One region of the Marinococcus sp. LNHM4E3-1 genome, then DNA from elsewhere that is predicted to be linked to it. Evidence: predicted binding sites of a transcription regulator. Region 1 holds the regulator's gene; the other holds the start of a gene.

Evidence for each region. Region 1 encodes Rex, which represses fermentation and respiration genes when NADH is low (regulators of the CRP and FNR family bind a similar motif). Its sites were predicted from a motif close to TTGTGAAATATTTCACAA; they were not measured.
Region 2: a site for Rex is predicted at 4,116-4,133, ahead of ACTRXI_RS10595 (L-lactate dehydrogenase). Genes of this name have one in related genera too.

Annotation. Positions count from the first base shown of each region.
Region 1 covers NZ_JBQLID010000025.1:7,221-13,080, reverse strand. Annotated here, with positions in the region: gene groL (chaperonin GroEL) at 191-1,837, opposite strand; gene groES (co-chaperone GroES) at 1,882-2,166, opposite strand; gene ACTRXI_RS16015 (lysostaphin resistance A-like protein) at 2,517-3,242, shown strand; gene ACTRXI_RS16010 (DUF4305 domain-containing protein) at 3,244-3,432, shown strand; gene ACTRXI_RS16005 (redox-sensing transcriptional repressor Rex) at 3,506-4,153, opposite strand; gene ACTRXI_RS16000 (ATP-binding cassette domain-containing protein) at 4,324-5,860, shown strand, end outside.
Region 2 covers NZ_JBQLID010000008.1:120,577-126,436, reverse strand. Annotated here, with positions in the region: gene ACTRXI_RS10625 (heavy metal translocating P-type ATPase) at 1-1, shown strand, start outside; gene ACTRXI_RS10620 (hypothetical protein) at 223-405, shown strand; gene ACTRXI_RS10615 (hypothetical protein) at 476-742, opposite strand; gene ACTRXI_RS10610 (hypothetical protein) at 915-1,337, shown strand; gene ACTRXI_RS10605 (DoxX family protein) at 1,455-1,841, shown strand; gene ACTRXI_RS10600 (SEC-C metal-binding domain-containing protein) at 1,889-2,938, opposite strand; gene ACTRXI_RS10595 (L-lactate dehydrogenase) at 3,091-4,053, opposite strand; gene ACTRXI_RS10590 (hypothetical protein) at 4,236-4,418, shown strand; gene ACTRXI_RS10585 (NAD(P)H-binding protein) at 4,483-5,860, shown strand, end outside.

The DNA of each region.
Region 1 (5,860 bases):
TACAACAGGTTAGCTCACAATAGACTGCTCATATTTATACTCACATAAAAAAGCTTCCCACGAGTTCAGTGAACTCATGAGAAGCTTAAAGTAAATTCTATTCAAATGTTAGCAAAATGTTAGCATTCTGCTCATTTTAACCTTCCCTATCGAGAAGCACCCTTACTACATAAGGGCTGGGCGAGCGACATTACATCATGCCGCCCATTCCGCCCATGCCACCCATGTCTGGCATGCCGCCGCCGGCACCGCCGCCATTTTCTTCTGGAATGTCGGCGATGACTGCTTCGGTTGTCAGGAACATGGACGATACGGACGATGCGTTTTGCAGCGCGGAGCGGGTAACTTTTGTAGGATCGACAATACCTGCGTCAATCATGTTTACCCATTCGCCAGTCGCTGCGTTATAGCCGTGTCCGACTGCTTCTGTTTTCAGACGCTCAACGATAACGGAGCCTTCAAGGCCTGCGTTATGCGCAATCTGACGGAGTGGTTCTTCGAGGGCACGGAGAACAATTTTCACGCCGGTTGCTTCGTCGCCTGTGGTGTTGTTCATTTCTTCTTCTACTTTTTTGTAGACGTTCATCAGCGCGGTACCGCCGCCGGAGACGATGCCTTCTTCTACTGCTGCGCGTGTAGAGCTGAGGGCGTCTTCGATGCGGAGCTTACGCTCTTTCATTTCCGTTTCAGAAGCTGCGCCGACTTTAACAACGGCTACGCCGCCTGCAAGCTTCGCGAGGCGCTCCTGAAGTTTTTCACGGTCGAATTCGGAAGTGGTTTCTTCCATTTGCGTACGAAGCTGTGTCACACGTGCGCCAATCGTCTGCGGATCGCCGCTTCCTTCTACGATCGTTGTGTTGTCTTTGTCGATCGTGATTTTGTTGGCGTGACCGAGCTGATCGATCGTCGCTGTTTTCAGGTCAAGGCCTACATCTTCTGTAATGACCGTACCACCGGTAAGTGTAGCAATGTCTTCAAGCATTGCTTTACGACGGTCGCCAAAGCCTGGAGCTTTTACTGCTACTGCGTTGAATGTGCCGCGCAGCTTGTTAACAACGAGAGTCGCAAGCGCTTCGCCTTCCACATCTTCTGCGATAATGAGGATTGGACGGTTCTGCTGTACAACCTGCTCAAGCAGTGGAAGTACTTCCTGAATACTTGTGAGCTTTTTGTCCGTGATTAAAATATACGGATTATCTAGCTCTGCAGTCATGGATTCGTTGTCGGAAACCATGTACGGAGATGCGTAACCGCGGTCAAACTGCATACCTTCCACAACTTCAAGCTCTGTATCAAGGCCGCGGGACTCTTCGACCGTGATAACGCCGTCGTTGCCCACGCGCTCCATTGCTTCTGCAATGATCTGGCCGATTTCTTCAGACCCTGCAGAAATCGCACCAACCTGCGTGATGGATTCTTTGCCTTCAATCGGCTTGCTGACGTTACGGAGTTCTTCGACCGCTACTTTGGTCGCGTTCTCCATTCCGCGGCGAATACCCATTGGATTCGCACCGGAGGTAACGTTTTTCAGGCCTTCCTGAATCATCGCCTGGGCAAGAACGGTTGCTGTTGTTGTACCGTCACCGGCAATGTCGTTCGTTTTGCTTGCAACCTCGGATACGAGCTGCGCGCCCATATTTTCGAAGTTGTCTTCGAGTTCGATTTCTTTGGCGATGGTTACACCGTCATTGGTGATAAGCGGGGAACCGAACTTTTTTTCCAGAACAACGTTGCGGCCTTTCGGTCCAAGTGTTACTTTTACAGCGTTTGCGAGTTCGTCGACACCGCGGAGCATCGCGCGGCGGCCGTTTTCACTAAACTTAATATCTTTAGCCATGATGAAATCCTCCTAATGTAATAATGATTTCGAAATGAAGCTGATTACTGAACTACAGCGAGGATGTCGCTTTCGCGAACGATTAAATAATCTTTGCCGTCGTATTTCACTTCTGTGCCTGCAAACTTCGAATAAACGACGATGTCGCCTTCGTTTACTTCCGGCGCTACGCGTTCACCGTTGTCTTTTACAGCACCGGCACCTACAGAAACCACGCGTCCTTCCTGTGGCTTCTCCTGAGCGGAGTCCGGCAGCACAATACCACCAGCGGTTTTTTCTTCTGATTCTACCTGTTCGAGTACGAGTCGATCACCTAAAGGCTTTAACAAGGAAAACAACCTCCTTAGAATATTTTCATCGTCCGTTATATGTAACGGGAACGACAGTAACAACATTTGTTGTTAGCACTCTTTCCATTCGAGTGCTAAACCCAATTATTATATTAATCAACCTGGGCTTTGTTTGCAAGAGGGAAGCGAAAATTTTTTCTTCCTTTTCCCACTCCAGCGCTTGATGGCACCTGAATTCACATTCCCTGCTAATCGTTTTATTAACCTTATATTTCAAAATTGTCATAAATTCGCAAGCGCTCTCTTTATTCTTCCTGCAGGTACCTGTGATACAATTAGAGCGTTCGAAATTGGATTTAACCGAGAGAGATTAGGAGTGATCCCCTTCCATGGCCGCACGTTACTGGAGCATTGTTATTATTTATGTACTTATGCAGCTTTCGGGCATCGTTGCCGTCCCGGCCCTTTTGGCTGTAGGCAGCTTTGATTCCGCACAGCAGGCTTCGTACTTCTGGATTTTTGCGAGCTTTATCGTCGCTTTGATTGTTATTTTGATTCTGCTGATTCCTGAAAGAGGCCAAAGTCTTGCGTTTAATAAACCAAAAATGCCGTGGCCGAATTCCGTCGCCTGGATTTTTATCGGGTTCGCTCTCGCATACGCCGGTCAGATCGTTGCCGGTTTGATTGAACAGAACCTGCTCGGCATCGATACGGCGTCTGAAAACACGGCGCAGATCATCGAGCTTGTTAACAGCATGCCGGCCTTTGTCATTATTGTAGCTGTGATCGGACCGATTCTCGAAGAGCTGGTGTTCCGTAAAGCTATATTCGGCTCGCTGTACAAACGAACGAACTTTTTTATTGCCGCTATTATCAGCTCCCTGATATTTGCTGCTGTGCATTTGGATTTCACCCACCTGCTCGTTTACACTATGATCGGCTTTGTGTTCGCTTATTTGTATGTCAAAACCGGCCGCATCATCGTGCCGATAATCGTCCACTCCATCATGAACGCATTTGTGGTCGGTATTCAGGTATTGTTCCAGGATGAAATCGAACGCATTATGCGTGAAGCCGAGAGCGCACTTATTCTGCTTGTTCAGGGGTTGATGTAATATGAAAGCTTCTACCGCTGCCCTTTTTTACTTTGTGCTCGGCGGAGTCCTGCTGATGTTTACGTACTTTTCCGTCAGCGAGTCCTCCTGGTCGTTCTGGAGCATTCTGCTCGCTGCCTTTGCCGCCTACGACCTCGTGATGGGGTTCAACTATCTGCGCCTCATGTCGGAGCAGAAAAAGAAGAAATAGCAAAAGGGACCGCCTGAATGTTGGCTGGTCCCTTTTTTATGGGTCAGTATAAATGAAGTATCCTGCTGGCAGCCTATTCGTTGTCCAGCGGATAATTTTTCAGAAAGTACACGAGCGTCTGCAGCTCGATGGCAAGATCAATATGATGCACGCGTACAGACGCAGGGACGGATAAGCGCGCCGGGGTAAAGTTCAGAATGCCGCTGATGCCTGCCTCCACCAGTTTTTCTCCAGTCGTCTGGGCGGCGGCGGACGGCACGGTGAGCATTGCTACGGAAACGTTATGCTCTTCAAGCTTCTCCGCCAGATCATCGGTATGATACACCGGCACATTTCCAATCTGCTCTCCCACCATGTCTTTATTGATATCAAATGCAGCCACAATCCGGGTGTTTTCATTTTTGGAGAAATTGTAGCGAAGCAGCGCCTTCCCGAGGTTCCCGACGCCGAGAAGTACGACGTCTGTCGCCTCATCCTGGTCCAGGGTAGTCCGGAAAAACGACAGCAGGTACTGTACATTGTAGCCGTACCCTTTCTTGCCGAGCGCGCCGAAATATGAAAAATCCCGGCGGATTGTTGCCGAATCCACCTTGACCGCCTCACTCAATTCGGTTGAAGAAACGCGGGTTTTGCCTGTTGCATACAGGCTTTCCAGAAATCGATAATATAGGGGCAGCCGCTTTGCGGTTGCCTGCGGAATTTTTTGCTGGTCTGTATTCATAATTATTTCCACCTAAATGTATTGTCATTGTCTGTAGACAGTATAGCATGCGTCCCTATGAAAACGTACCGAAACGCTTACCTGCAGCAAGACGTATCCTATTTCGCGTTTCGCCGAAAAGTACGATACACTGATACTATCAGAGTTGTTATTAAAGGAGCTATATAAATATGATTTTACTTCAATGTTCGGGTGTCACCAAGTCTTTTGGGGCAGAAACCGTACTTGATCAAATAAAACTCGAGGTAAAGGAAGGTGAGCGGGTGGCCCTGGTCGGCAAAAACGGGGCCGGCAAATCCACTCTCCTGAAAATTCTTGCCGGTGAATCCTCGTATGATTCCGGTTCGATCACGATGCCAAAGGGCACGACATTCGGGTATCTTGAGCAGCATACCGGCCTGAACAGTGATAAAACGATGTGGGATGAAATGCTTGATGTTTTTACCCACCTGCAAAAAGCTGAAGCGGAGCTGCGTCGTATGGAATCGAAAATGTCCGAGCCCGATATTATTGACGACGCCAGGGCCTATGAAAAGCTGATGGCCGACTATGACCAGCGCCAGCAGGAATTCGAAGCGCGCGGCGGCTACCGCTACGAGTCCGACATCCGCACGGTGCTGGCGGGTCTTGGCTTTGGCAGCTTCTCCCTCGACACGCCGGTGCAGTCGTTAAGCGGCGGCCAGAAGACCCGTCTTGCTCTCGGCAAGCTACTCCTGGCCAAGCCGGAGCTCTTAATTCTTGACGAGCCGACCAACCATCTTGATATGGATACACTGCGCTGGCTCGAGCAGTATTTAAGCAGTTATCCGGGGGCTGTCCTGATCGTTTCCCACGACCGGTACTTTCTGGACCAGATCGTAACGAAGGTATACGAAATTATTCATAAGAAAGCCCGTTTGTTCTACGGCAACTACAGTGCCTTTCAGGAAAAACGGGCCGAGCTGTTTGAACAGGAAATGCAGGCCTATGAAAAGCAGCAGAAGGAAATTTCTGAGCTTGAAGACTTCGTGCAGAAAAACATCGTACGCGCATCTACAACAAAACGGGCCCAGAGCCGGCGGAAAAAGCTCGAGAAAATGGATAAGCTCGACAAACCGCAGCGGGACGGCAAATCCGCTACTCTGCGCTTCGACATCGACCGTCAGAGCGGCAACGATGTATTGAAAGCAGAAGACCTCACCTTTCGTTTTGACAACAAAGCGCCTGTGTTCGAACGTTTAAATGTCCGGGCCCAGCGCGGTGAGAGCATTGCGCTGATTGGACCAAACGGGACGGGGAAAAGTACCTTTTTAAAAACGATCAAGGGAGACTTTGAACCGGATGAAGGGCATATTCAGCTCGGAAGTAAAGTAGATCTCGGCTATTACGACCAGCAGCAGGCCGAACTGAATTCAGGCAAAACCGTCCTGCAGGAGCTGTGGGATGAATATCCGCTCGAAAACGAAAAGGATATTCGTACCGTGCTCGGCCAGTTTTTATTTACCGGCGAAGACGTGCTGAAGCAGGTGTCCGACCTTAGCGGCGGCGAAAAAGCGCGCCTCTCGCTCGCCAAAATGATGATGCAGAAGTCGAATTTTCTGCTGCTTGACGAGCCGACCAACCATCTCGATCTCGACAGCAAGGAAGTGCTCGAAGACGCTCTGATTGATTACCCGGGAACAATTTTGTTTGTTTCCCACGACCGGTACTTTCTGAACCGGATTGCAA
Region 2 (5,860 bases), on a different contig from region 1:
ATAAAAACAGGCAGGGCCCAGCGGCTCTGCCTGTTTTCTATCCACCAGGAGAAGAAAATAATTGTGAATCCAGTTCATTACTATATTACTATGAACTTTCTTGGTTTGTGTTATAATAAACAGGAATTTATAGGTATAATATAATGGATCGAATGCATTTAATAAATGATTATCCAATTAAAAAGTGACTCAAGGAGGCTGTTCAAAATAGCTGCAAATTGTATGTCCCAATCCATAGGCAATGCTAAAATTGCTAATTCTGACTCTATCGATAAACTCACAAAGTGCCTGTATCAAACCGCCAATATCGAGCTCGGCAAATTAACAGCTTCGATAAACAGTGCCCAGGAAGAACTTAATTTATTAATGCAGGAAATTCAAAGGCTCCAGGGTAAATCCGTATGATGCCTGGATACATGCGAAGCACCTATCTATCAGCCTAAAGACAGACAGGGCATAGTGCCTCTGTCTGCTTTTAGGCTGCCCCTATTTTTTTATCCAAAAGGGCGGCGATAACGAACATAAAAATCATGCCGACGCTTACGACGAATAAGTCGGGCCCGATCCAGCGGGTGAATACAATGCTTAAAATTAATACAGAGAAAAAGGCGATAAATGTTACATTCGCTGCGGCGAACCGGTGCCGGCGGCCGTGCTGTTTAATGCGGGCGATGACGTAAATAGCGGCATTTAATGCCAGGCCGATAAATAAAAGGTAATACAGATTTAATGTTAGTTCCATGACTCATCGATCTCCTCAACTACGTTCTGGTATGTATTCGTGCACCGGGACGTCTTTTCATATCACTTTACATGGTAACATGAACTTGAAAAAGGCGGTAGGAAAGATAAACCATGCCTGCATATGCTACACTTGCCGTAGAAGTTAGTGATGGAAGGAAGGAACAATTACAATGCAGATAGAAAAATACGAAGGCATGCCTCCAAGCGAAGTGCTTCAGGGTATCCTATATTTACACGCTCAGCTTTTTGAAAAAATGGAACCAATGTACCAGACTCTCGAACAGGCAGAGGCGTCTCTCGTGCAGGTAGCGCGGGAGGAAGGAAAGATACTCGGCTACGACATCAGCTACGCGAAAGATGACAGCGTATGGTACAGCTGGCTGAACGGAATGGAAGAAGCATTTGAAGATGACGGATGGAGAAGCCGTCTTGTCGGCAACGTTCTTATTCATGCCCGGGAGCAGGGATATGAGGTGGTGCAGACGAAGCTTGCCCACCGGTACCCGGAATTTATTGATATGCTGCAGGCCGCGGGCTTTCAGGTGAAAGAGGAGTTAACAGATGAACGCATCTGGCTTGAGAAAAAGCTGTGAAAAGGGACCGTTTCCGGTCTCTTTTTTTATAGGCAGAAATCACGTATCTTCGTATAGTGCCTTTTCAAATTTGCAGTAGTTCCGCATACTGATGAAAAAGAAAAAGGAGGAAATCATATGAAAAATATCGAAGCCGGACTGCTGATCCTCCGGGTCGTGACAGGCGTGATATTTTTAGCCCACGGAGCAGATAAATTACTGAACGGAATGGGTGACCAGGCTGCATCGTTTGGCAGCATGGGCATGCCGGAAGGCACGGCTTACGCTGTAGCAGTCATCGAAGCCGCGGGAGGAATTTTACTGATTCTAGGACTGCTGACGCGTGTCGTGGCGGGGCTGTTTGCACTCATTATGCTTGGAGCGATTGTAACGGTCAAATGGCAGCAGGGACTGATTGGGGGCTTTGAGCTTGATCTTATACTGATGGCTGCCTCTATTCATCTGGCACTTACTGGAAGCCGCATGCTTGCCTTGAAAAAACGAAAAAAGAAACGTTCTTTCTGAAGCAGTAAACGGCCTGCAGGGATAAACCCCTGCAGGCCGTTTACTGTTTATGCATTTTCATTTGACGTATAAGGCTCCATCTTTTTCCACTGCGTACGAATAGTGGACGAGGCCACGCCGTAGCGTTCGGCGATTTCTTTCTGGGTGCCGCCTCCTACTGCGTATTCAAGGGCTGCTGCCTGGGCTTCCGGCTTGCGGATAACAGGATTTTCCTGTTCACAAAAGCGTGCCCACAGCTCTGAAGCTGCAGCTGCTGCGTCTTTAGACAGCTGATCGGAGTTTTCGAGCGCCTCCACTACCTTCTGCTGGTCGTCGTTCAGGCCTGAAGTGGATGCCGCAGCGGTCTCTGTTGTATCGGCCGCAGCATCTGAACCTGTTTCAGACGGGGTGGTGGAGGTGCTATCTGCTTCCTGGTATTTTTCCTGAAGATCATCCTTAAGTGTGCGAAGCACGTCCGGCAGGTGATGCGTGATCCAGCCGGCTTTATCCGCTTCGTTATCCGGAACAGAGCCGGTAACACTTTTAATGACGTCATCGCCGAAGTCCGGATGAAACGGCAGCAGGCCGAGCATTGGATACCATTTGTCCTCCACAGGAACTAAAAAGGCAAGGAATACAATGTTTTCCTGCAGGTCGCGGAAAAAGGACAGTGGTTCAATGTGGTGAACTTCATCGCTCAACAGGTCAGTGACTTCGTACCAGTCGTCGGTCATTTTATTCAAACGAAATAATGACAGGTTATGCCCGGTCCAGTTGGAATAAAGCCGTTGAAGCCGCGGGTGCTGACTGTTCTGCTCTATCTGCTGATGGATATTCATCCATTCCCTGCGCTCATTGCCGTGCAGTAAAAAGTCGGCAAGCGCCAGGTTTTGGACAAATTTATGCCAGGCATAAGGGAAATAGTTCGGCCGGTAGACACGGCGGTAATAATGGCTGAAATCCTTCCGGCTGTCTTTGTTCGCAGCGGCTGCAAGATCCAGCTGTATGTTGGTTACTTCTTCAGTCGTATAAGCTGGCTGGTTGGCGGGATCGCCGCAGCATTTTTTGTATTTTTTACCGCTGCCGCAAGGACACGGGTCGTTACGTGAAATACTCATACATTCAGGCTCCTTCTCACTAGTATGTTACTATTCCTTCAAATTCTAACATACATTGCCCCGAAATGGGGAATCCGTGCGCTTCAGGGGGGTGGAGACGTGAAAAAACCCTTCGCAGTGGAAGGGCTGTATTTGTATAATAAGAGACCTGCTTAATTAGCCGCTTGGCCGTTCGCATTTTCCCATACGCTGCGGAGTGTCTCTGCGCTGTGGTGGAAGTCTTGGGCTTCCTCTTCATTCAGTGGCAGTTCGATCACTTCCCGTATTCCCTCGCGGTTAATGACGGCCGGTACACCGATGCATAGATTATTTTCTCCGTACTGGCCGTCAAGGTGGGCGCTGACGGTCAAAACGCTGTTTTCGTTTTTAAGAATCGCGTTTGTAATACGGGTGAGTCCCATTGCGATGCCATAGCTGGTGGCGCCCTTACGCTCAATGATCTCATAGGCAGCCCCGCGGACGTCTTTAATCATGCCTTTCATTTCCTTCACATTTTTGTTTTCTTTTTCATCTGCGAGTTCTACTGCGTTTCGGCCGCCGACGTTTGCCTGGCTCCAGACGGCAAGCGATGTGTCGCCGTGTTCACCAATGATATAGGCGTGGGCATTCTGGGCAGCGGTATCAAAATAGTCACTCAGCATAAACCGCAGGCGGGCGGTATCCAGAATTGTCCCGCTTCCAATGACCCGTTCTCTTGGAAGCCCGCTGAACTGCTGGGTGGCATACGTAAGAATATCCACAGGGTTAGTGGCGATAAGGAATATTCCGTCAAAGCCGTTATCCATCACCTGACCGACGATATTTTTAAATATAGCCGTGTTTTTGCCTACAAGATCGAGACGGCTTTCCCCGGGTTTTTGGTTGGCACCGGCAGTAATACAGACAATGTCGGCATCCCGGCAGTCTTCATAGGTGCCAAACCATGTTTTAGTAGGATGCGGGGCAAAGGCTTTACCGTGATTGAGATCCATCACGTCCCCTTCGGCCTTGCGTTCATCCAGATCGATGATCACGAGCTCCTCGACGACGCCCTGATTAATTAACGAAAATGCATAGCCGCTGCCGACAGCTCCGGCTCCGACAACAACAACCCGGTGGACGTGATTTCTTTTCATATATAAAATCCCCTTTCGAATATGAATCATGTGAATGAATGAGCAATCTTTATCTATTTATATTGTGCACCATTTCACAAAGTGATGCAAGCACAGAAAATATATAATTGTGAACAAATGATGAACTTACGTGTTGGGAGGAAATCGAAACGGGAAAGGAGCAGAAGAGGGGGAATGACTCGATGGAAAATGCGTTAAAATATGCGCTGCCGACAGCGTTGACGTGGGCAGTGATTGGTCTGCTCGCCGGTCTGAATCTCGACAGAGGATGGCTGTGGGTGCTTGCTTTTGTAGTTTTCGGATTTCTCGTCAGCTTTGTTACAGTGATAATTGCGCAGTGGATTATTTCTAAAATAAATATGTAATTAGCGGCGGAGAAATTAGGGAATGGTATATGTAAAGCTTATAAGCGAAAAGGAGCGTGCAAGCATGGAGGATATAAACGGCCGGAGACCGGTGATAGCTATTACTGGCGCTAGTGGATATATCGGAAGAAACCTGATGAAGGAACTGAAAAAGCACGCGGATATTATTGCTCTGTCGAGAAACATAGACACAAAAGAAAACGAGGAGCATGTAACATGGCGCTCGTGTGACTTATTTTCATTAAAAGACGCGGAACAGGCACTTGAAGGTGCAGATTACGCTTTATACTTAGTTCATTCGATGATGCCGACGTCCAAATTAACTCAGGGAAGCTTTGAAGATATGGACGTTATCCTTGCCGATAATTTCGCGCGTGCCGCCGAGCAGAAGCAGGTGAAGCAGGTCGTTTATTTGAGCGGCATTATTCCTGAAGCCGACCGCCTGTCCCGTCATTTAAGCAGCCGGCTGGAAGTAGAAAATATCCTGAAATCGTACCGGACGCCGGTGACTGCTATACGTGCGGGATTGATTGTCGGTCCACAGGGCTCCTCGTTTCCTATTCTCGCAAAGCTGGTAAAGCGGCTGCCGGTCATGATCCTTCCGAAATGGACGCAGACCAAGACCCATCCGATTGCCCTGGCCGACGTATTAAACAGTCTGCAGAAGAGCATCGGGGAAGAATCGCTCTACAACCGTTCCATCGATGTTGGAGGGCCGGACGTAATGACCTACCGGAAAATGATGAACATCACTTCAAAGGTGATGGGGAAGAAGCGCTACGCAGTTACCGTGCCTTTTTTCACCGTGCGCCTTTCAAGACTGTGGGTGAGTGTAACTACCGGGACACCGAAAAGCCTGGTTTATCCACTGATTGAAAGTCTGATCCATCCGATGGTGGCTGACCCTGCTAAAAGTGTGAAAGGCATCAGTGATGGAAAAATTCCATTCCGGGAGGCGGCAGAAAACTCTCTGAAGGAAAGCAGGAAGGAGCAGTCCTCCATTCTGGCACGCCTGAAGCCGGCACCTGTGGAGCGGAATGTACGCTCTGTCCAGCGCGTCACCATCCCAAGTGGAAGAGACGCAGACTGGACGGCCCGTTATTATATAAAGTGGCTGCCGAAGCTTCTGCGCCCATTCGTAAAGGTAGAAACGACTGATCGCTATCAGTACGGCCTGCGGCCTGCCTTTATGAAAAGAACATTTCTCGAGCTCTCCTATTCCAAGGAGCGCAGCGAAGAAGACCGGGCGCTGTACTATATTACCGGCGGACTCCTTGCACAGGTAAATGAAGGAGAACGGGGCCGGCTGGAATTTCGTAAAATTCCTCACACGAACCAGTGCATTGTAGCGGTACATGATTATGTTCCGGCTATGCCATGGTACTTTTATCAATATACCCAGGCGTTTATTCATCTTTGGATCATGAACCGCTTTAAAGCAC